3 regions of the Streptomyces sp. NPDC051018 genome follow, and region 3 is predicted to be linked to each of the others. Evidence: riboswitches for the same ligand, from Rfam matches in the RefSeq annotation. Region 3 holds a riboswitch; each other region holds the start of a gene.
The links. Region 3 has a riboswitch for thiamine pyrophosphate ahead of thiC (phosphomethylpyrimidine synthase ThiC). Riboswitches for the same ligand answer to the same signal wherever they lie in the genome.

Region 1 (6,900 bases), on a different contig from region 3:
GTCGGCCCCCGCGAGCAGCACCCGGCCCCGGTCCGCGCGCCGGAGCCCGGCCACGACCCGCAGCAGGGTGGACTTGCCGCTGCCGCTGGGCCCCAGCACACAGACGATCTCGTGCTCGGCGACCTCCAGATCGACCCCGTCGAGCGCCGTCCGCGCCCCGAACCGTACGGTCACATCGTCGAGTTGGAGCAGGGCCATCAGAACTCCCCGGCTGAGGTGGTGCGGACGCGGACTCTCTCCAGCAGCAGCAGCGCCCCCGCGCACACCGCCATCAGTATCGTGCTCAGGGCCATCGCCTGCCCGTAGTTGAGTTCCCCCGGCCGTCCCAGCAGCCGTGCCACCGCCACCGGGAGCGTCGGATGGTCGGGGCGGGCGATGAACACGGTCGCGCCGAACTCACCGAGCGACACGGCGAACGCGAAGCCCGCGGCGATCAGCAGCGCCCGCCGCACCAGCGGCAGATCGACCTCCCGCCATACGCGCAGCGGTGAGGCCCCGAGCACGGCCGCGGCCTCGCGCAGCCGTCCGTCCACCGCCCGCAGGACGGGCAGCATCGTCCGTATCACGAAGGGCACCCCGACCAGGGCCTGGGCGAGCGGCACCAGGATCCAGGACGACCGCAGATCCAGCGGGGGCTTGTCCAGGGTGATCAGAAAGCCGAACCCGACCGTGACGGCCGACACTCCGAGCGGCAGCATCAGCAGCGCGTCGAAGCCCCTCACCAGCCGCCCGGCGCGACGGGTCAGGGCGGCCGCGGCCAGCCCGCCCACGACCAGCGCGATGAGCGTCGCGACGAGCGCGTACCGCAAGGAGTTCCCGACGGCGTCCAGGGGCGGTACGAGAAAGACTCCGCCGCCCTCGTCGATCGTGGCGAGGGCACGGTAGTGGTCGAACCCGTAGCCGCCGGAGGTGCTGAGCGACCGTTCGGCCAGGACGCCGAGCGGGACCAGCAGCAGCAGCGCGATCGTGCCGAGCACCGCGCCGAGCAGGGCCCACTGGCGCCCACCGCGCGGCCGCCGGGAGGTTCCCGCCGGGTCCACCAGTCTCAGCGCGGTCTCCCGTCGCCGTACGGTCCACGCGTGCACCGCGAGTACGCCCCCGACGGCCGCGAACTGGACCATGGTCAGGACGGCGGCCGTCGGCAGATCCAGCAACTGCGCGGTCTGCCGGTAGATCTCCACCTCCAGCGTGGCGTACGAGGGCCCGCCGAGGATCTGCACGACCCCGAAGGAGGTGAAGGTGAACAGGAAGACCATCAGCGCGGCCGCCGCCACAGAGGGCGCGAGCGCCGGAAGGATGACCTTCCGCCAGGCCGTGAACCGCCCGGCGCCGAGGACCCGCGCGGCCTCCTCCTGCCGCGGGTCGAGCTGGGACCACAGTCCGCCCACGGTCCGTACGACGACGGCGTAGTTGAAGAAGACGTGCGCGAGCAGGATCGCCCACACGGTGGTGTCGAGACGGACGCCCCACAGGTCGTCGAGCAGTCCGCCGCGCCCCAGCAGGGCCAGGAACGCGGTGCCGACGACGACGGTCGGCAGGACGAACGGCACCGTCAGCGCCGCCCGCAGCAGCTTCTTGCCGGGGAACTCGTAACGGGCGAACACATAGGCGCCGGGCAGCGCGATCAGCAGGGTGAGCACGGTCGAGGCGAGCGCCTGCCAGGTGGTGAACCAGAGCACGCCCTGGATGTCGGCGCGGCCGAGCACCTCGCCGATCCGGCCGAACCGCGAGCCCCCGCCGGTCTCCAGGCCGCGGCCGACGATGGAGACGACGGGGTAGGCGAAGAACACGGCGAAGAACACGGCGGGCACGGCCATCAGGCCGAGCCGCACCGCGCCGCCGCGGATGTCCCGGACGGGGCCGGGCTCCGCCGCCGCTACTTCACGACGAGCGAGGACCACGACTGAATCCACTGCTCCCGGTTGTCGGCGATCCGGTCGGGTGCGAGGGTGCCGGGCTTGTCGGCCACGGCCCCGAAGCGGGTGAACAGCTCGGGCAGCTTCGCCCCCTCCACCACCGGGTTGACGAACATGTTCAGCGGCATGTCCTCCTGGAACTTCTCCGAGACCAGGAAGTCCAGCAGCGCCTTGCCGCCGCCCTCGTTCTTCGCGCCCTTCAGCAGTCCGGCGAACTCGATCTGACGGAAGCAGGTGCCGGTGGCGACCCCGGTCGGCGCCTCGGCGGGCCGCGGCTCCGAGAAGAGGACCTCCACCGGCGGGCTGGAGGCGTACGAGACGACCAGCGGGCGGTCGCCGTCGGCCTTCCTGCCGCCCGCAGAGCCGGAGAACTCCTCGTTGTACGCCTGCTCCCAGCCGCTGACGACCTTGACGCCGTTCGCCTTGAGCTTCTTCCAGTAGTCCTGCCAGCCCTCGTCGCCGTACCGCGCCACCGTGCCGAGTACAAAGCCGAGTCCGGGGGACGAGGTGGCGGCGTTCTCGGTGACGAGCAGGTTCTTGTACGCGGGCTTGAGCAGATCGTCGAAGGTCTGAGGCGGCGCCAGTTTCCGGTCGGCGAAGTACTTCTTGTCGTAGTTGACGCAGATGTCGCCGGTGTCGACGGGCGTCACCCGGTGCTTGTCGCCGTCGAGTTTCACCGCCTGCGGAATCGCCGCCAGCCCCTTGGCCTCGTACGGGGTGAACAGGCCGCTGTCGAGGGCGCGCGAGAGGAGGGTGTTGTCGACGCCGAAAAAGACATCGCCCTGCGGGGAGCCCTTGGTGAGGATCTCCTTGTTGAGGGCCTCTCCGGCGTCACCACTCTTGAGCACCTTGACGGTGTAGCCGGTCTCCTCGGTGAACTCCTTGAGCACGGATGCGGACGCGGCGAACGAGTCGTGCGTCACCAGCGTGACGGTCTTCGGCTTCGATCCGCCGGCGCCGCCGGACGGCGAGTCGTCCGTCTCCCCGCCGCAGGCGGCGAGGGTACCGACTCCGAGCGCGGCGGCCAGCGCGGCGACCGTGATCTTCCTGGTGGTGCTCACTGGATCATTCCTCCTGGGGGTGGCCAGGAAGAGACGCGGCCCTGCCCGGTCCTCAGCGAAGGATCCGGGCAGGGCGCAACAGCTTGAGTTACGACCGAACTTCCTACCCAGAATGACCTGGGCGAGGTTCAGAGGGTCTGCGGTCTGATGGGTACCGCACTCTCAGCGCTGTGGCGCTCCCCTGTCGGATGTATGCATGTGTTCGAGCCCAGAGTACAAGGTCGGACGCGTGGGATGTCAGGTGCGGGTCATTCGTCCCGTCCGGGAGGGGACGGCCACGGATGGTGGTTGCGGGCCGTCCGCGGGTACGGGTCGTATGGACGGTGGTGCGGAGCGCACCTGCGGCCGGTCGGTACGGCCCTTACGTCCAGTCGGTACGGGTCGTTCCCGCGCCCGGTACGAGCCGGTTCTCCCGGCCCCGGGCCGGGCTCAGCGCTCCGTCGCGGCGAGCTGTCCGCACGCCCCGTCGATCTCCTGCCCCCGGGTGTCCCGCACGGTCACCGGTACCCCATGGGCCGCGATCGCCTCGACGAACGCCTTCTCGTCCTCGGGCCGCGACGCCGTCCACTTGGAGCCGGGCGTCGGATTGAGCGGGATCAGATTGACATGGACCCGCTTGCCCTTGAGCAGCCGGCCCAGCAGATCACCGCGCCAGGCCTGATCGTTGATGTCGCGGATCAGCGCGTACTCGATGGAGACCCGGCGGCCGGACTTCTCCGCGTACTCCCAGGCCGCGTCCAGGACCTCCCGTACCTTCCAGCGGGTGTTGACCGGGACGAGGGTGTCGCGCAGCTCGTCGTCCGGCGCGTGCAGCGACACGGCGAGCCGGCACTTGAAGCCCTCGTCGGCGAAGCGCAGCATCGCGGGCACCAGACCGACCGTCGAGACGGTGATCCCGCGCTGTGAGATACCGAGCCCGTCCGGCTCTGGATCGGTGAGCCGCCGGATCGCGCCCACGACCCGCTTGTAGTTGGCGAGGGGCTCGCCCATCCCCATGAACACGATGTTCGACAGCCGCGCCGGGCCGCCGGGGACCTCGCCGTCACGCAGCGCGCGCATCCCGTCGACGATCTGGTGCACGATCTCGGCGGTGGACAGATTGCGGTCGAGGCCCGCCTGTCCCGTGGCGCAGAACGGGCAGTTCATCCCGCAGCCCGCCTGGGACGAGATACACATCGTGACCCGGTCCGGGTACCGCATCAGCACGGACTCGACGAGGGTGCCGTCGTGCAGCCGCCACAGCGTCTTACGGGTGGTGTCGTCGTCGCAGGAGATATGGCGTACGACCGACATCAGGTCCGGCAGCAGCTCGGAGGCGAGCCTGTGCCGGGCGGCGGCCGGGATGTCCGTCCACTGCTCGGGGTCGTGCGCGTACCGCGCGAAGTAGTGCTGGGAGAGCTGCTTCGCCCGGAAGGGCTTCTCGCCGATCGCCGCGACGGCTTCCCTGCGCTCGGCGGGGGTGAGATCGGCGAGGTGACGCGGTGGCTTCTTCGCTCCGCGGGGCGCGATGAACGTGAGCTCTCCCGGGGCGGGGGCCATGAGCCAAAACTCCTCGTGAACGGTGCCGGCGCCCCGCGCCGACGCGGAACACCCGGTGTACTGCCGAAGCCCGGGAAACTCACCGGACCACCCCCGCGGCCGCGGGTCGGAAAGGGCGCGCCGCCGTCCGGCGACACGCCCTTCCAGAGTACCGGGTCCGCGCGGCGGCCCGGTCAGCCGCTTCCGACGAAGATCACCAGCAGCAGCCAGACCACCGGGGCGGTCGGCAGCAGCGAGTCCAGCCGGTCCATGATGCCGCCGTGGCCGGGCAGCAGCGTGCCCATGTCCTTGATCCCGAGGTCCCGCTTGATCATCGACTCACCGAGGTCGCCGAGGGTGGCGCTGGCCGCGACCGCGAGACCGAGCAGCAGTCCCTGCCACCAGGTGCCGTCGTCGATGAGGAACTGCATACACAGCGCGCCCACGGCCATCGCGAAGCCGACGGCACCGAGCAGCCCCTCCCGGGTCTTCCCGGGGCTGATACGGGGTGCGAGCTTCCGCTTGCCGAAGCGCCAGCCCACCGCGTACGCGCCCGTGTCGCTGACCACGGTGAGCAGCAGGAAGGTGAGCACCCGCTGCGGGCCGTCGTCCGCCGTGAGCATCATCGCGACGAAGGTCGCGAGGAAGGGTACGTAGAACGCGGCGAAGATCCCCGCGGTGACGTCCTTGAGATAGCCCTCGGGCGGTTCGGTCATCCGCCAGATCAGCACGGCGAGCGACGTCAGGGCCATGGCGACCCACGCGCCCTCCGCCCCGCGCGCGTACCCGGCCACCACCATCGCCGCGCCGCCCACGGCGAGCGGCACCAGAGGGGCCTTGATCTGCTTGCGCTCCTGGAGCCGTGAGGTGAGTTCCCACAGCCCGACGACAACGGCGACCGCTATGACGCCCACGAACAGTGCCTTGACGACGAAGAGCGAGGCGATGATCACCACGCCGAGACCGGCGCCGACCCCTATGGCCGCCCGCAGATCACGGCCTGCCCGCTTTCTGTCATGGCCGGTCCCACCGCCGGCCCGCTTCCTCTTCGGCGGCTCCGGCTCGGGGGCCGGCTGCGGGCTGGGCATGGGCTCCTGCGGATTCTCGTCGCGGAACAGGGGGCCGCTCAGCCGAGCGGCCCCCTGGTCGCTGTCACGATCGTCACGGACCTGACGGCGGCCGCGCTGGTCGCGGCCCCCATGGTCTTCGGCGTCTCTACCTGCGTCGGGGAAGTCCGGCACGATGGGCATGGGCCGAGTCTGCTGTGCGTCATGCTGATCGTACGCGGGACCCGCCGAAAGGAGGCTCTGCTCCGGCGGGCCCCCGCCTCCGACGTAGTCGGCCCTCCTCGGGGCCCCCCAGGAAGAGTCGTTCATCAGACTTCGAGCAGCTCGGCTTCCTTGTGCTTGAGCAGCTCGTCGACCTGAGCCACGTACTTCGCGGTGGTGTCGTCGAGCTCCTTCTCCGCACGGCGGCCCTCGTCCTCGCCGACCTCGCCGTCCTTGATGAACTTGTCGATGGTCTCCTTGGCCTTGCGGCGCACGGCGCGGATCGAGATCTTCGAGTCCTCGGCCTTGCCCTTGGCGACCTTGATGTACTCCCGGCGGCGCTCCTCGGTCAGTTCGGGGAACACCACCCGGATGATGTTGCCGTCGTTGCTCGGGTTGACGCCGAGGTCCGAGTCGCGGATCGCCTGCTCGATATTGCGCAGCGCGGTCTTGTCGAACGGGGTCACCACCGCCATGCGCGGCTCCGGCACCGAGAACGAGGCCAGCTGGTTGATCGGGGTCAGCGCACCGTAGTAGTCGGCCACGATCTTGTTGAACATCGCCGGGTGCGCACGTCCGGTGCGGATCGCGGCGAAATCATCCTTGGCGACCAGGACGGCCTTCTCCATTTTCTCCTCGGCCTCGAGGAGGGTCTCTTCGATCACCACTTGCTCCTGCGTGTCTTGAGTAGGCCCGGCATGCAACTATCCGGTCGGGCGGAACCTGTGTCGCGTCTTTCCTGCACGGTGTCCGACCGGCAGGACTTTGTCTATCCCGGACATCCTCGCGCGTCCGTCCCCGGACGCCCTCGGACACCCCCCGGAGTTCAGGCCCGGGTGCCCTGGTCGCTCACGAGCGTGCCGATCTTCTCACCCCGTACCGCTCGCGCGATATTGCCCTCGGTGAGGAGTTCGAAGACAAGGATCGGGAGGGCGTTGTCACGGCAGAGGGTGATCGCGGTGGCGTCGGCGACCTTGAGGTCCCTGGCCAGTACCTCGCCGTACTCCAGGGCGTCGAACTTCACCGCGTCGGGGTTGGTCTTGGGGTCGGAGTCGTAGACCCCGTCGACACCGTTCTTGCCCATCAGCAGCGCCTCGGCGTCGATCTCCAGGGCCCGCTGGGCGGCGGTGGTGTCGG
Region 2 (6,900 bases), on a different contig from region 3:
GACGCGGTAGCGGCCGTCGAGCACCTGCCCGACAAGAGGGTCCTGGAGGGTCGTATCCACGAACTGATTCTACGAGTCACCACCGACACCCCCGCCGCGCCGGAGCGGGACCGGGGCAGTACTGAGTCCGACCTGTGACAGCCCGGCTTCCCTCCGTCCCGTACCCCCTGGCCTGCGAGCACGGGCCGGGCTGCCTTCTGCGGCGAACCGGTCCCCGCCGGTACGGCCGGACCGGCGGGGACGGTGTGCCCGGTGCCCCGGCGGTGGTCGGCTGTCGCGGGGTGGCCGTCCGGCCTCCGGGCCGTACGACGCCGGGTCGTCCCGGGCAGCTCGCACCGGCTGCCCGGGGCCGAGTCGTCCCGGCCTCTGGCATCCGGTTGCCGGGGGCTGTGCCGCCATGCCAGCCGTACCGTGCCGGGGCGGGGTCGTGGTTTCCGCGTCTCCGGCGTCCCTGTTGGCCGGGGGCGGGCTCTGTTCCGGTCGTACTGCGGTTTTTCAGCCTCTCCGGCGTTTGAGGAGCGGGGCCCGTGGCGGAGCCCCGGCAGGGGTCGCGCGGGGGTCCGGCCGGAGGAGGCGTAGGCCTGGGCAGCCCCGGCTCTTCGGCCCCCGGCCGACCCGGAGCCGGGTGCGTGTCGGCCTCAGCCCTGCTGCCGCAGGGGCGCCGCCGTGGACCGGGCCTTCCCGTGCGCCCGACACCCCGTCCCCCGGGGGGGCGGGCTGTTCCCGTCGTACCGTGGCGGGGCAGGGCCGTGATCTCAGCTTCTCCGGCGTTTGAGGAGCGGGGTTCCGGGGCGGAGCCCCGGCAAGGCCGCACGCGGCCCGGGCCCCGGAGCCGGAGGACCGAGGGGTACCGGGGAGCCCCGAGGGCACGGGGAGTCCCCGGACAGTGCGAGGGCGGGGCTCAGAACGCCGGGCGCTCCGGATCCAGCACCGCCAAGCCCGACGCAGGCGACGACGCCTCGGCGAAGTGCCGCCGCGGAATCCGCCCCGCCCGCCGCGCCAGCCGCCCCGCCTCCACCGCGTGCCGCATCGCCTCCGCCATCAGGACCGGCTCCTGGGCCCGTGTCACCGCGGAGGCCAGCATCACCGCCGCGCAGCCCAGCTCCATCGCCTGGGCCGCGTCGGACGCCGTGCCCGCGCCCGCGTCCAGGACGACCGGCACGCGCGCGTGCTCGACGATCAGCTGGAAGTTGTGCGGATTGCGGATACCGAGCCCCGAGCCGATCGGCGAACCCAGCGGCATGATCGCCGCACAGCCCACGTCCTCCAGCTTCCGCGCGAGCACCGGGTCGTCGTTGGTGTACGGCAGCACGGTGAAACCTTCGTCGACCAGGATCTCCGCCGCGTCCAGCAGCTCGACGGGATCGGGCAGCAGCGTCCGCTCGTCGGCCACGACCTCCAGCTTGATCCAGTCGGTGCCGAGGGCCTCACGGGCGAGCCGGGCCGTGAGGACGGCCTCCCCCGCCGTGAAACAGCCCGCGGTGTTGGGCAGGACGCGGATGCCGAGCTTCGTCAGTACGGAGAGCACGGAGCCCCGGACCGTCGGGTCGAGGCGGCGCATGGCGACCGTGGTGAGCTCGGTGCCGCTCGCGGCGAGCGCGCGCTCCAGGACATCGAGGCTGGGCGCGCCGCCCGTGCCCATGATCAGCCGGGAGGTGAAGGCGGTGTCGCCGATGGTGAGCCGGTCGTCTGCCATGGCGGTGCTCAGCCTCCCTGGACCGCGGTGAGGACTTCCACGCGGTCACCGTCGCCGAGCAGGGTGCCCGGCCACTGGCTGCGCGGTACGACGGCCTCGTTGACGGCGGCGGCGACACCGGACGGCGCGGTGGTGAGACCGGCGACGAGGGTGTCCAGCGTGGTTCCGGTGGCGAGTTCACGCCGCTCGCCGTTGACGGAGACAACCAGGGGAACGCTGTTCATACGGGCTGCTCCTGAGAGACGGGAGTGAAGCGATGGGGGGTGAAGGGATGGGCTTCCTCGGGGAGCGCGCCACAGGTGAGCGCCGTGGCCATCACATCGCCGGTCACGGGCGTGAGGAGTACGCCGTTGCGGTAGTGGCCGGTGGCCAGCAGCAGGCCGGGCAGAGAGGTCGGGCCGAGCAGGGGCGCGTTGTCCGGGGAGCCGGGACGCAGCCCCGCGCGGGTCTCGGTCAGCGGCAGTTCGGTGATGCCCGGCACCAGTTCATGGGCGTCGCGCAGCAGTTCATAGACCCCGCCGGCGGTGACGGTGGTGTCCCAGCCCAGTTCCTCGCTGGTGGCGCCGACGACGAGTTCGCCGTTCTCGCGCGGCACCAGATAGACGGCGCTGCCGCGCACCACGGCCCGTACGGTCCGGGAGAGGAAGGGGGCGTGCGCGGGGGGCACCGTGAGCCGCAGCACCTGCCCCTTCACGGGACGCACGGGCGGGAGGACGTCGTCCGGGACCCCGGCGAGCCGTCCGCTGAGGCTGCCGCCCGCGAGCACGACCTGGCCGGCGGACAGCTCCCGGCCGTCGGTGAGGGCGACTCCGGTGGCCCGGTCGCGTGCGACGAGGAGCCGGTCGGCCCAGCCCCGCCACAGTGTCACCCCGGCCCGCTCACAGGCCGTGACCAGTGCGGACGCGAGCCGCCGCGGGTCGACCTGATGGTCGCCGTCGACCCGCAGACCGCCGCGCACACCCGGTGCGAGCAGGGGTTCGAGCCGGCGGCACTCCCGGCCGGTCAGCCACTCCGACTCCAGGCCGGAGCGGCGCTGCAGCGCGTGGAGCTCGCGGAGGTGGGCCCGGTCGTCGGCGTCGAGCGCGACGGCCAGGGTGCCGCAGGCGCGATAGCCGATGTCCCGGCCGCTCTCCTCCTCAAGCTCTTCGGCGAAGGCGGGGTAGCGGCGCGCGGACTCCATATTGAGGGCCAGCAGCCTCTGCTCGCCGTAGTGGAGTTCGGTGACCGCCGCGAGCATCCCGGCGGCCACATGTGCGGCTCCGCCCCCGGGTTCGGGGTCGACGACGGTGACCTTCAGCCCGCGCTGCGCGGTCCGCCACGCGGTGGCCAGCCCGATGATTCCACCGCCGACGACCAGGACGTCCGGGACCCGGGACTCCCGGCCGGGTCCCGGCGAGGACCCGTGCGGGGCCGGTGCCGTGGGGGCGGTGCCCGAGGACCGTGCGGGGGGCGCGCCGCCCGGCGGTGGCGCCGGAGCGGGGACGCGCCGCCCCGCGGCGGCGGACGGCGACGTCCCGCGCGGCTCGTGCGGACCGAGGATGTGCGACATGGGCGGCGAGCCCCTCCCTTCGCCGGCATGACCCGGATCAGGTTCGTACGGTCGGAGGCCGTCCAGCCTCCCTCTCAGCCCGGTGCGTCCGGACTCCCGCGAGTGCTTTACGGTGGCCACCCTAACCCCAGCCCTCAACTCGCAGTAGACGTGGTGCCGGGCGGCCGGTCCTCGTCGCGCCGCCGCCCGGGAGGGCGCAACGCGAGGGAGCAGTCGCCATGGCAGGGTCGCTCGACGGACGTGTGCTCTTCCCGGTGGCGGATCAGGCGCCGGGCCAGGTGGGTACCCGCACCCGGTTCGCGTACCACGAGGAGGAGGGGCGGATCTGGGCCGAGTACGACGGCGGGGACGTGGTCCGGGGCCATCTGGTGGGCACCCGTGACGGCGACCGGCTCGATTTCCGCTATGTGCAGCTGAAGACGGACGGCACCACCTCGTCGGGGCACTGCGTCTCGACGGTCGTGGAACTGCCCGACGGGCGGGTGCGCCTTGAGGAGAGCTGGGAGTGGGAGTCACAGCCGGGGCGGGGGACGAGTGTCGTGGAGGAACGGCGGTAGCGCGGCCGGCTCGCCGGGGTGGCTCGTCCCGTGCGTCCCGGCCGTCACCGGGAGCGCCGGTGACCCTTGCGGTGGCTCCCCGCGGGGCTTCGCCGTGCCGTGGTGCGCGTCCGCGAGGCGCCCACCTTTTCTGACGGTCTGTCAGATGCGTAAGGTTGACGGGTGAGCGAGCAGCAGAAACAGCAGCAGACGCCCCGTGTGGTCGTCGTCGGAGCGGGCATGGCCGGTGTGCAGACCGCGGTCGCCCTGCGTGAACTCGGATTCACCGGCTCCGTCACCGTGATCGGCGCCGAACCCCATCAGCCGTACGACAGGCCCCCGCTCTCCAAGGCGATCCTCCTCGGCACGGCGGAGGGCTCGGCCTTCGAGGTCGACTTCGAGGAGCTGGCCATCGAGCTGCGCCTCGGCTGTGAGGTGACCGCGGTGCGCCCGGGCGCGTATGAGCTGGACACCGAGGCCGGGCCCGTCCCGTACGACGTCCTCGTCATCGCGTCCGGAGCGGAACCGATCAGTCTGCCCGGCACCGAGGCCGTTCCCGGAGTCCATCTGCTGCGCACCCTCGACGACGCCGAGCGGCTGCGGCCGCTCCTCGGCACACGGCACGACATCGTGGTGGTCGGCGCGGGCTGGATCGGGGCGGAGTTCGCGACGGCCGCCCGCGAGGCGGGGTGCTCGGTCACGGTCGTCGAGGCCGCGGACCGGCCGCTGGCGGGCGCCCTGCCCGCCGAGGTCACCGCCCCCATGGCCGGGTGGTACACGGAGTCCGGGACCGAACTGATCACCCACGCACGCGTGGCCGGTGTCGAGCCCGGGACGGTCGTTCTGGCGGACGGCAGACGGATCCCCGCGGGTGCCGTGGTCGTCGGCATCGGCGCCCGCCCCGCCACCGCCTGGCTCGCGGGCTCCGGGATCGAGACCGGCCCGGACGGCTCGATCACCGCGGACCGGTATCTGCGCACCTCGCGGCCCGATGTGTACGCCGTGGGGGACTGCGCCTCCTTCCCCTCAGCCCGCTACGGACGGCGGCTGCTCGTCCACCACTGGGACAACGCCCTCCAGGGGCCGCGCACCGTGGCCGCCAATGTCGTCGCCCGGGTCGCGGGCGAGGTCTCCGGGACGGGAAGCGGGACCGGAACCGGCGCCCGCCCGGCGGCCGGGACCTCCATCGGCGCACCGGGGGAGCCGCCGGCGGTCTACGACCCGGTGCCGTACTTCTGGTCGGAGCAGTTCGGACGGTTCGTGCAGTACGCGGGTGATCACACCGACGCCGATACGACCGTCTGGCGCGGCGATCCCGCCGACCCGGCGTGGACGGTGCTGTGGCTGCGCGAAGGGGCCCTGGTCGCGCTGCTCGCCGTCGGCCGGCCCAGGGATCTGGCCCAGGGCCGCAAGGTGATCCAGTCGGGCGGCCGGCTGGACCCACAGCGCGCCGCCGACCCCTCGGTCCCTCTGAAGGCCGCGTCCCTCTGAGCCGTCCGGGACCCGGGAAACCGGCTCTGACCAGCGTCGGTGCCCGGATCCCGGTCCGGTTGGCCGCAGCCGGCCGGGGGCTCCCGCTACCCACTGTCAGTCCCAGATGGCAGGCTTGTCCCGTGACCGAGATTGACGCAAAGATCGATGCTCTCGTCCCCGCATGGCTCACGCTGCCCGACATCGCCGAAAAGCTCGATGTCCAGGTGACGCGCGTCCGGCAGCTGGTCAAGGAGGGGCAGCTGATCGCGGTGCGCCGTGGTGAGAACCGCGTGCTCATGGTTCCCGCCGCCTTCATCGGCGGCGAGAAGGTCGTCAAGGGCCTCTCCGGCACCCTGACGCTCCTGAAGGACGACGGCTTCACCGACGCAGAGATGCTGGAGTGGCTGTTCACCCCGGACCCGACCCTGCCCGGCACCCCCGCACAGGCGCTCAGCGAGAATCGCGGCACGGAGGTGAAGCGCCGGGCCCAGGCGCTCGCCGTCTGACGCCGGGGCCGCGACCAACAGAAGACACACCAGCGGTGTGCGGGCGCGCCGCGCCCCCGCGGATCCGCCAGCACACCGCCGACCCACCGGGGGGAATCCGTCATGTCCACGGTTCGTGAGCAGCTGTCCGACGCCCGTCTCTACCTCTGCACCGACGCGCGCGGAGAGCGGGGCGATCTCGCGGAGTTCCTGGACGCGGTCCTCGGCTCCGGCGTCGACATCGTGCAACTGCGCGACAAGGGCATGGAGGCGGCCGAGGAGCTGGACCATCTGCGGATCGTCGCCGACGCCTGCCGTCGGCACGGCAAACTGCTCGCGGTGAACGACCGGGCGGACGTCGCCCACGCCATCGGTTCCGATGCGCTGCACCTGGGGCAGGGCGACCTTCCCGTGCCCGCCGCCCGGGCGATCCTCGGCGGCGGTGTCCTCATCGGCCGCTCCACCCACAGCGAGGCGGAGGCCGCGGCCGCGGCGGCCGAGCCCGGCGTCGACTACTTCTGCACCGGACCCTGCTGGCCCACCCCCACCAAGCCCGGACGGCACGCCCCCGGGCTGGAGCTCGTCCGTGCCACCGCCGCTCTCGGGACCGACCGCCCCTGGTTCGCCATCGGCGGGATCGACGCGGACAATCTCGACGAGGTCCTGGACGCGGGAGCCCGCCGGATCGTCGTCGTACGGGCCATCACGGAAGCCGCCGATCCCGCCGCCGCGGCGGCCCGTCTCAGCAAGCGGATCCGGGCCCGCTCCGACTGACGGGCCCCGCGTTGTCACACGGGCCCGCCCCGCCGTGCGGGCGCCCGCACGGGCCATGCGTACCGGGCCCGTACGCCCGGCACCTGAGGTGGTCCCACCCTGGCCCTCCGGCCGGGGGCGGGGCATGGCCGGCCTTCAGGTGGAGTACGCCGGTGGCGCCCGGGAGTGCCCCCGCGCGCCGGCTCCCGGCCCCGGGTGCGTGAAGAACACCCGTCCCCGGGGCCACTGGAGTCCCCCGCGCGCCGGCCCGCGTCCCGGGCCCGGCGGGGAGGCGACCGCACCCGGAAGCGCCCCGGGAGGCGCTCCCGCCCTCCGTCCGGCCGCCTGCCGGTACCCGGGCCTTCGGCGCGGAAACGGAGCGGCATCGGAGCGGAAGAGGGCTCCGCC
Region 3 (6,814 bases):
GGCCAGCATCGTGGCCTGGCCCTGGGGCTCCTCGGCGGTTTCGGTGGCCAGGCGCCGGCGGGCGGCGGTGTACGAGATGCCTTCGGCGTCGGCGAGTTCGCGGACGTCCTTCTTGAACTGCTTGTCGGTGGTCACGGTCTCTCCCGAGTCCCGGTGACGGCGAAGACCCCACGCATCCCCACCGCGGGCACGGAGCCACGGACAGGCGAATGTCAGCGCGTGAGGCGGTGCCCCTTGTCCTCATTGCCGCTCGCGGCGTGGGCGCGATGCGACTCGGAGTCGGGCCGACGCAAGGCGGCCGACTTCCACTTTAGGACGCCGGATGCTCCCGGGACACGCATCACCACGCGATCCGTAGCCCCGATCACACGCTGTCAAAACTTCTGACAGCAACACCGGTTATCTGGTCCGTTCCTACCGGACCCCCCTCCTCCGCCACACCGATGCCGAAGTCGGTGGCGAGCCCGGCCAGCCCGGAGGCGTACCCCTGTCCCACCGCGCGGAACTTCCACTGCCCGTTCCGCAGATACAGCTCTCCGCCGATGAACGCGGTCTCGGTCGTCGCCTCCAGGTCGAATCGCGCCAGCTCGTCCCCCGTCCCGGCGTCCAGCAGCCGGAGCACCGGCCCGGACAGCAGGCCGAAGGTGCCGCGGTCCACCGAGGCGGCCAGCACGACCCGCTCGATGTCCGCCTCCAGTCCGCCCAGGTTCACCTCGATCGTGTCCGTGACGGCACCGGAGCCCTGCTGTTTGCCGAGATGGCGTACGGCACTGGAGGCGTGGTGCGGCTGGTTGTAGAAGACGAAGTCGCCGTCGCCACGCGCTCGTCCACCGCCGGTGAGCAGCAGCGCCGAAGCGTCGGCGTCCGGTGCCCCCGGCGCGGGTACCCAGGTCAGTACCGCCCGTACCGCGGAGGAAGCGACCGGAAGATTCGCGCCCTTACTCATAGATGCGGATGCCATGGACTCAATGTGGCTGAGGCGGTGGAAATCCGGACAGGGCTTCCACCGCCCGACGGGCCTCCGTACCGGGGTCAGTCCGCGAGCGGCAGATAGACCCGGTTTCCGTTCGCCGCGAATTCCCTGGACTTCTGGAGCATGCCCTCGGCGATCTCCTCATCCGTCGCGGCCGAGGCGGGCTGGTCACCACCGAACTGCTCGGTGATGCTCCTGCTGATTTTCATGGAGCAGAATTTCGGACCGCACATCGAGCAGAAGTGCGCGGTCTTGGCGGGCTCGGCCGGAAGCGTCTCGTCGTGGAACTCCCTCGCGGTGTCCGGGTCGAGAGCCAGATTGAACTGGTCCTCCCACCGGAACTCGAAACGGGCGTCCGAGAGGGCGTCGTCCCATTCCTGGGCTCCCGGGTGCCCCTTGGCGAGATCGGCCGCGTGTGCGGCGATCTTGTAGGTGATGACACCGGTCTTCACATCGTCCCGGTTCGGCAGACCGAGATGTTCCTTGGGGGTGACGTAGCAGAGCATGGCCGTGCCCCACCAGGCGATCATCGCCGCTCCGATGCCGGAGGTGATGTGGTCGTACGCGGGAGCCACATCCGTCGTGAGCGGGCCGAGCGTATAGAAGGGGGCCTCCTCGCAGATCTCCTGCTGGAGGTCGATGTTCTCCTTGATCTTGTGCATCGGGACATGACCGGGGCCCTCGATCATCGTCTGAACCTGAAAACGCCTGGCGATCCGGTTGAGTTCCCCGAGGGTCCGCAACTCCGCGAACTGCGCCTCGTCGTTGGCGTCCGCGATCGAGCCGGGCCGCAGCCCGTCCCCGAGCGAGTAGGTCACGTCGTAGGCGGCGAGGATCTCGCACAGTTCCTCGAAGTTCTCGTAGAGGAACGATTCCCTGTGGTGCGCGAGGCACCAGGCCGCCATGATCGAGCCGCCGCGCGAGACGATCCCCGTCTTGCGGCGGGCGGTGAGCGGGACATGGCGCAGCAGCACTCCGGCGTGGACGGTCATGTAGTCGACGCCCTGCTCGGCCTGTTCGATCACCGTGTCCTTGTAGATCTCCCAGCTCAGCTCCTCGGCCCTGCCGTCGACCTTCTCCAGGGCCTGGTAGAGCGGGACGGTGCCGATCGGCACGGGTGAGTTGCGCAGTACCCATTCGCGGGTGGTGTGGATATTGCGGCCGGTCGACAGGTCCATCACCGTGTCGGCTCCCCAGCGGGTCGCCCAGGTCATCTTCTCGACCTCCTCCTCGATGGAGGAGGTGACGGCGGAGTTGCCGATATTGGCGTTGACCTTCACCAGGAACCTCTTGCCGATGATCATCGGCTCGATCTCCGGGTGGTTGACATTGGCCGGGAGCACCGCGCGGCCCGCGGCGATCTCCTCCCGTACGACCTCGGGAGAAACGTTCTCCCGGATGGCCACGTACTCCATCTCCGGGGTGATCTCTCCCCGTCGGGCGTACGCGAGCTGGGTCACCGGCCCTCCGTCACGGCTCCGGCGGGGCCGGCGCGGACGGCCGGGGAAGACCGCGTCGAGGTTCCTGAGCCCGCCGCGCGGAGACGTGTGCTTGATCCCGTCGTCCTCGGGGCGCACGGGACGGCCCTCGTACTCCTCCGTGTCACCGCGCGCGGTGATCCAGTGCTCCCGCAGCGGCGGCAGGCCACGGCGTACATCGGTCTCGACGGTGGGGTCGGTGTACGGACCGGATGTGTCGTACAGCGTCACATCCGTGCCATTGGTGAGGTGCACCTGACGGACCGGCACCCGGAGGCCGGGGCGCGAACCCTCGACGTACCCCTTGTGCCAGCCCGGCTTGCGCTCGCCGGCCCCGACGGCCCGGACGGCGCTGTGGTCGGCGGCGTTCTGGTCGGCGGCAGGCGTGCGTGCGTCCTGAACGGTCATGAGACCTACTCCCTACGCCGGCATTACCCGGTAACAGGTTCGGCGGTCGACGCAGCGGTTTCCGCAGACGGCGTACTGGCGTTGGCCAGACGGGTCGTACGGCGATCAGCGCCCTCTCAGCCCGGTGCTCCGAGCTCCCGCGTGTGCAAAGGTGCCACCACGCTAGCGTCATTTCTGGCGTGCTGAACAGGGGCCCCGGCCCGTTCTTGCGATGATCGGCCGGTGACCTCTTCACCGCCCGACCATCAGCAGCCGCACGGACCACCGGGGCCCCGGCGGCCACAGGAGCCGTCGGAGCCGCCGGAACCCCCCGCGCACTCCCACGGCCACACCCACAATCATGGCCCGGCGGCCCCCGTCTCCCGGCATCTGCGCAAGGTCATCGCCGCGGTGCTGATTCCGTTCGCCACCGCGGTCGCCGTGGGTCTGGTGGTCCTGTGGCCCGGCTCCGCGCCCGGCCATGAGCGCACCGGGGTGGGCTTCGACCGTCAGACCCAGCAGGGCACGGTGACCCGGGTCGACGCCGTCGACTGCAAGGACGTGAACGCCGCGCAGGTCCCGCCCACGGGCGACACCAGTACTCCCCAGGGCCGCGAGGCGGTCAACGCGCGGAAGGGCGAGTGCGGGAAGGCAACCGTCAAGGTCACCAGCGGCAAGGACGCGGGCCGCACCTTCACCGAGATCATCCAGCCGGACGCGCCACGGCAGCTGGAGAAGGGGCAGGGGGTGGTGGTCGCCTTCGCCCCCGACGCGCCCCGCGATCTCCAGTACTCCGTGATCGATGTGAACCGCAAGGTCCCGATGGCCGTGCTCGCGGGGATCTTCGCGCTGGCGGTGGTGCTGGTGGGGCGGATGCGCGGGGTGATGGCGCTGGTCGCACTCGCCGCCTCCTTTGCCGTACTGACGCTGTTCATCCTGCCCGCGATCCTGGAAGGCTCCAATCCGCTGATCGTGGCGGTCGTCGGGTCGAGCGCCATCATGCTGATCGCGCTGTACCTCTGCCACGGGCTGACCGCGCGGACGTCGGTAGCGGTGCTCGGCACGCTGATCTCGCTGCTGCTGATCGGACTGCTCGGCTCGGTGTTCATCGACTGGGCGGACCTGTCCGGCAACACCGACGACAACACGGGTCTGATCCACGGTCTGTATCCCGGGATCGACATGAGCGGTCTGCTGCTGGCGGGCGTGATCATCGGCTCGCTCGGTGTGCTCGACGATGTGACGGTCACCCAGACGTCGGCCGTGTGGGAGCTGCGGCAGGCCGATCCCGGAATGGGGCCCCGGGCGCTGTACCGCGCCGCCATCCGGATCGGGCGGGATCACATCGCGTCCGTGGTCAATACGCTCGTCCTGGCCTACGCGGGTGCCGCGCTGCCGCTGCTCCTGCTGTTCACCATCGCCCAGAGCAGTGTGGGCACGGTCGCCAACAGCGAACTGGTGGCGGAGGAGATCGTCCGGACGCTGGTCGGGTCGATCGGTCTGGTCGCGTCCGTGCCGGTGACCACCGCGCTCGCGGCGCTGGTCGTCTCCGCCGACCGGCCGGGGGCCGACGACCCGGTGGCGAGGAGTGTGGCGCCCCCGCGCGGCGGTGCGCCGGGGCCGGGCGGGCTCGGTGGACTCGGGCTCCCGGGGCGGGGCGGCACAGGTCGCCGCCGCAGAAAATAGCCCGGGCGGCAGCGGGGAGAGAGCGTCCGAGCCGGGCGTACGGTCCGGGGCCGGGAAGCTGGCGGGGGCAAGGGTCGGCGGTCTGGACCGGGACCGCGGGCAGGGGCGGGGACGGGGGTGGGCGTACGGACCGGGGCGCGGTCCGGGGTCGTGACGGTGGCGGGCCCGGGATCCGGGCCCGGGCGGGATCCGGCGTACGGACCGGGGCTGGACCCTGCGACGGACCACGGCGGAACAGGGGATCCGGGATACGGACCGGGGCGGGACCCGTGGTGCGGAGGGTCCGCCTCCGGCTCAGCCCGCGTTCTCCTCCGCGAGGATGGTCCTCAGCGCCTTCTCCAGGGCGTCCTCGAAGTCGCCGAACGCCCGCTCCTGCCCCAGCGGCACCAGTCGGTCCGTGCGGTCGAGGAAGGCGACGACCGGCGCGGCGCTCACCTGGAACAGCGCCCGCTCCCCGCCCACCTGGAGGCGGATGCCGAGGTCGGACAGCTCCTCGGGACCCATGGGAGCGATATGCACATCGCCGTCCCCGCTCGGCCCGACGATGCCGTCGAGCAGCAGATCGCGACTGAAGGCCCAGGTCACAGGCACATCCCCGGGCAAATGGAAGGTCATCCGCACGGCGTACGGATCCTCCGTCCCGTATCGCAGCTCCACCGGGATCCGGAACGAGAGCTCCTCGGACACAAGAAAGCTCATCAGGACCTCGGCCTGGACCGACTCATGCATCGTGTACCCCGCAGTGGATGAAGCCTGCTAGAAGAAGCTTGCAGAAAACGGTCAGGAAGGATTCCCCTGAACCTCTTGGTGCAATCGTGCTCTAAGCGACCAGAGAACTACAAGGAGTGATTTTTCAGATACTGATAGAGAACGCGAGGGAGCTCAGCAACCCGCCTATGCCCTTGCGCAGTTGCTCGATCGCGGGTAGCAGCCGCTCCTCCTGATGCAGGGGAAGAGAGATCGCCATGGCCGCCGCGGTGGATCCGGCTGTGATAGGGATCGCCGCGCAGACCGTGCCGAGGGCATATTCCTGCCGTTCCACGACCGGCTGCATACGTTCGACGGCCGCGAGCCGCTCCAGCAGCGCGCGCCGGTCGCGTACGGAATAGGGCGTCACCGGCCGCACGGGATGCCGGTCCAGATGGTCCCGGCGGGCGGCCTCGCCGAGCTGGCTGAGCAGACACTGGCCTACGGCATGGGCATGGCCGGTCTCGCGGAAGTCCGCCCACTCGGTGACGGCGGGGGCGTACGGGGTGTCCGAGACGGCGACGAGTTCGATCTCGCCCTCGCGGTAGACCGCGAAGTAGACGGGGACTCCGATGGCGTCCCGCCAGTGCGCCAGCGTCTCCTCCAGCCTGGTGCGACGATTCTGCATAGACCCGCCAAGGGCCAGCAGCTCCACACCGTCCCCCATGACGAAGACGCCCTTCTCACGGCGCAGATAGTTCTCATGGGTCAGTGTCCGCAGCAGGTGGTAGGCCGTGGGCAGCGGAATGCCCGCCTCCCGGGCGAGCTGCTTCGCCGGCGCCCCGTCCGGATGCGACGCCGCCGCCTCCAGCAGCCTGAGCGCCCGCTGTACCGAGCCGATCAGTGTGGGAACGGCGGCATGTGTGCCGGCGGCGTTCGTGAATGTGTCCAAAGGTCACCCCCGGGCATCGTGACGGGCGACTCGCCCGCCCGCGGGGGCCGTCCCCGTGTGCCCGCCGCGCGGCCCCTCGGAGGATTCCCACCTCGGTCCCAGGGGGGCGCTCAAGAGGTCACAAGAGGGCTCACTAGGGGTGGTGAATCCGGAAGCCTGGCAGCGGATTGCCACTGTAATGGTCGCCCTACCCCCTGGACCTGGGGTTTGGGGGGTGTTCCCCCGGCTGGGTTAACACCCGTACCGACAGTGGTTACCAGTCACCGCGCGAGTTCGAAGAGGTCATGAACTTCCGTACGACGAAGACCAGTCCACCCACGAGCGCGACCAGGGCGAGGGCCTTGAAGAGCAGACCGATCACAAATCCGACGACGCTCGTGATCAGTCCGCCGAAAACGGCCAGCACGATGACGGGCACCGCGACCCACTTCACCCACCACGGCATCCCTGCGAATATCCCTCGCACGGCCATCGCTCCTCCTCGTATTTCTGAGTTCCTGCCCTCGATGCTAGGCGGACGGAGCGCGGGAACGGTGGGCTCCGGGCCCTTGAACTCCCCTGATCCGCCCCCTAGGGCGCCCGGTGCGCGGGATCAGCTCTCGGGGGGAGAGAAGACCACCATCACCCGCAGATCCTCCGTGATGTGGTGGA

Region 1: it holds a riboswitch for thiamine pyrophosphate, as region 3 does, so the genes downstream of both, ACIBCM_RS29345 (thiamine ABC transporter substrate binding subunit) here and thiC (phosphomethylpyrimidine synthase ThiC) in region 3, are expected to answer to the same signal.
Region 2: it holds a riboswitch for thiamine pyrophosphate, as region 3 does, so the genes downstream of both, thiO (glycine oxidase ThiO) here and thiC (phosphomethylpyrimidine synthase ThiC) in region 3, are expected to answer to the same signal.

Annotation. Positions count from the first base shown of each region.
Region 1 is NZ_JBITFN010000022.1:92,759-99,658, forward strand. Features, by position in the region: gene ACIBCM_RS29335 (ABC transporter ATP-binding protein) at 1-198, opposite strand, end outside; gene ACIBCM_RS29340 (ABC transporter permease) at 198-1,832, opposite strand; gene ACIBCM_RS29345 (thiamine ABC transporter substrate binding subunit) at 1,877-2,977, opposite strand; TPP riboswitch at 3,060-3,170, opposite strand; gene rlmN (23S rRNA (adenine(2503)-C(2))-methyltransferase RlmN) at 3,407-4,516, opposite strand; gene ACIBCM_RS29355 (phosphatidate cytidylyltransferase) at 4,690-5,871, opposite strand; gene frr (ribosome recycling factor) at 5,871-6,428, opposite strand; gene pyrH (UMP kinase) at 6,590-6,900, opposite strand, start outside.
Region 2 is NZ_JBITFN010000001.1:598,055-604,954, forward strand. Features, by position in the region: gene pknB (Stk1 family PASTA domain-containing Ser/Thr kinase) at 1-60, opposite strand, end outside; gene ACIBCM_RS02395 (thiazole synthase) at 902-1,696, opposite strand; gene thiS (sulfur carrier protein ThiS) at 1,705-1,920, opposite strand; gene thiO (glycine oxidase ThiO) at 1,917-3,245, opposite strand; TPP riboswitch at 3,243-3,355, opposite strand; gene ACIBCM_RS02410 (hypothetical protein) at 3,464-3,802, shown strand; gene ACIBCM_RS02415 (NAD(P)/FAD-dependent oxidoreductase) at 4,022-5,272, shown strand; gene ACIBCM_RS02420 (Rv2175c family DNA-binding protein) at 5,395-5,760, shown strand; gene thiE (thiamine phosphate synthase) at 5,863-6,513, shown strand.
Region 3 is NZ_JBITFN010000006.1:137,984-144,797, forward strand. Features, by position in the region: gene ACIBCM_RS12910 (hypothetical protein) at 1-135, opposite strand, end outside; partial or broken gene ACIBCM_RS12915 (TerD family protein) at 419-946, opposite strand; gene thiC (phosphomethylpyrimidine synthase ThiC) at 1,033-2,859, opposite strand; TPP riboswitch at 2,852-3,010, opposite strand; gene ACIBCM_RS12925 (YibE/F family protein) at 3,082-4,524, shown strand; gene ACIBCM_RS12930 (SsgA family sporulation/cell division regulator) at 4,819-5,253, opposite strand; gene ACIBCM_RS12935 (IclR family transcriptional regulator) at 5,378-6,115, opposite strand; gene ACIBCM_RS12940 (DUF5326 family protein) at 6,417-6,629, opposite strand; gene ACIBCM_RS12945 (cupin domain-containing protein) at 6,756-6,814, opposite strand, start outside.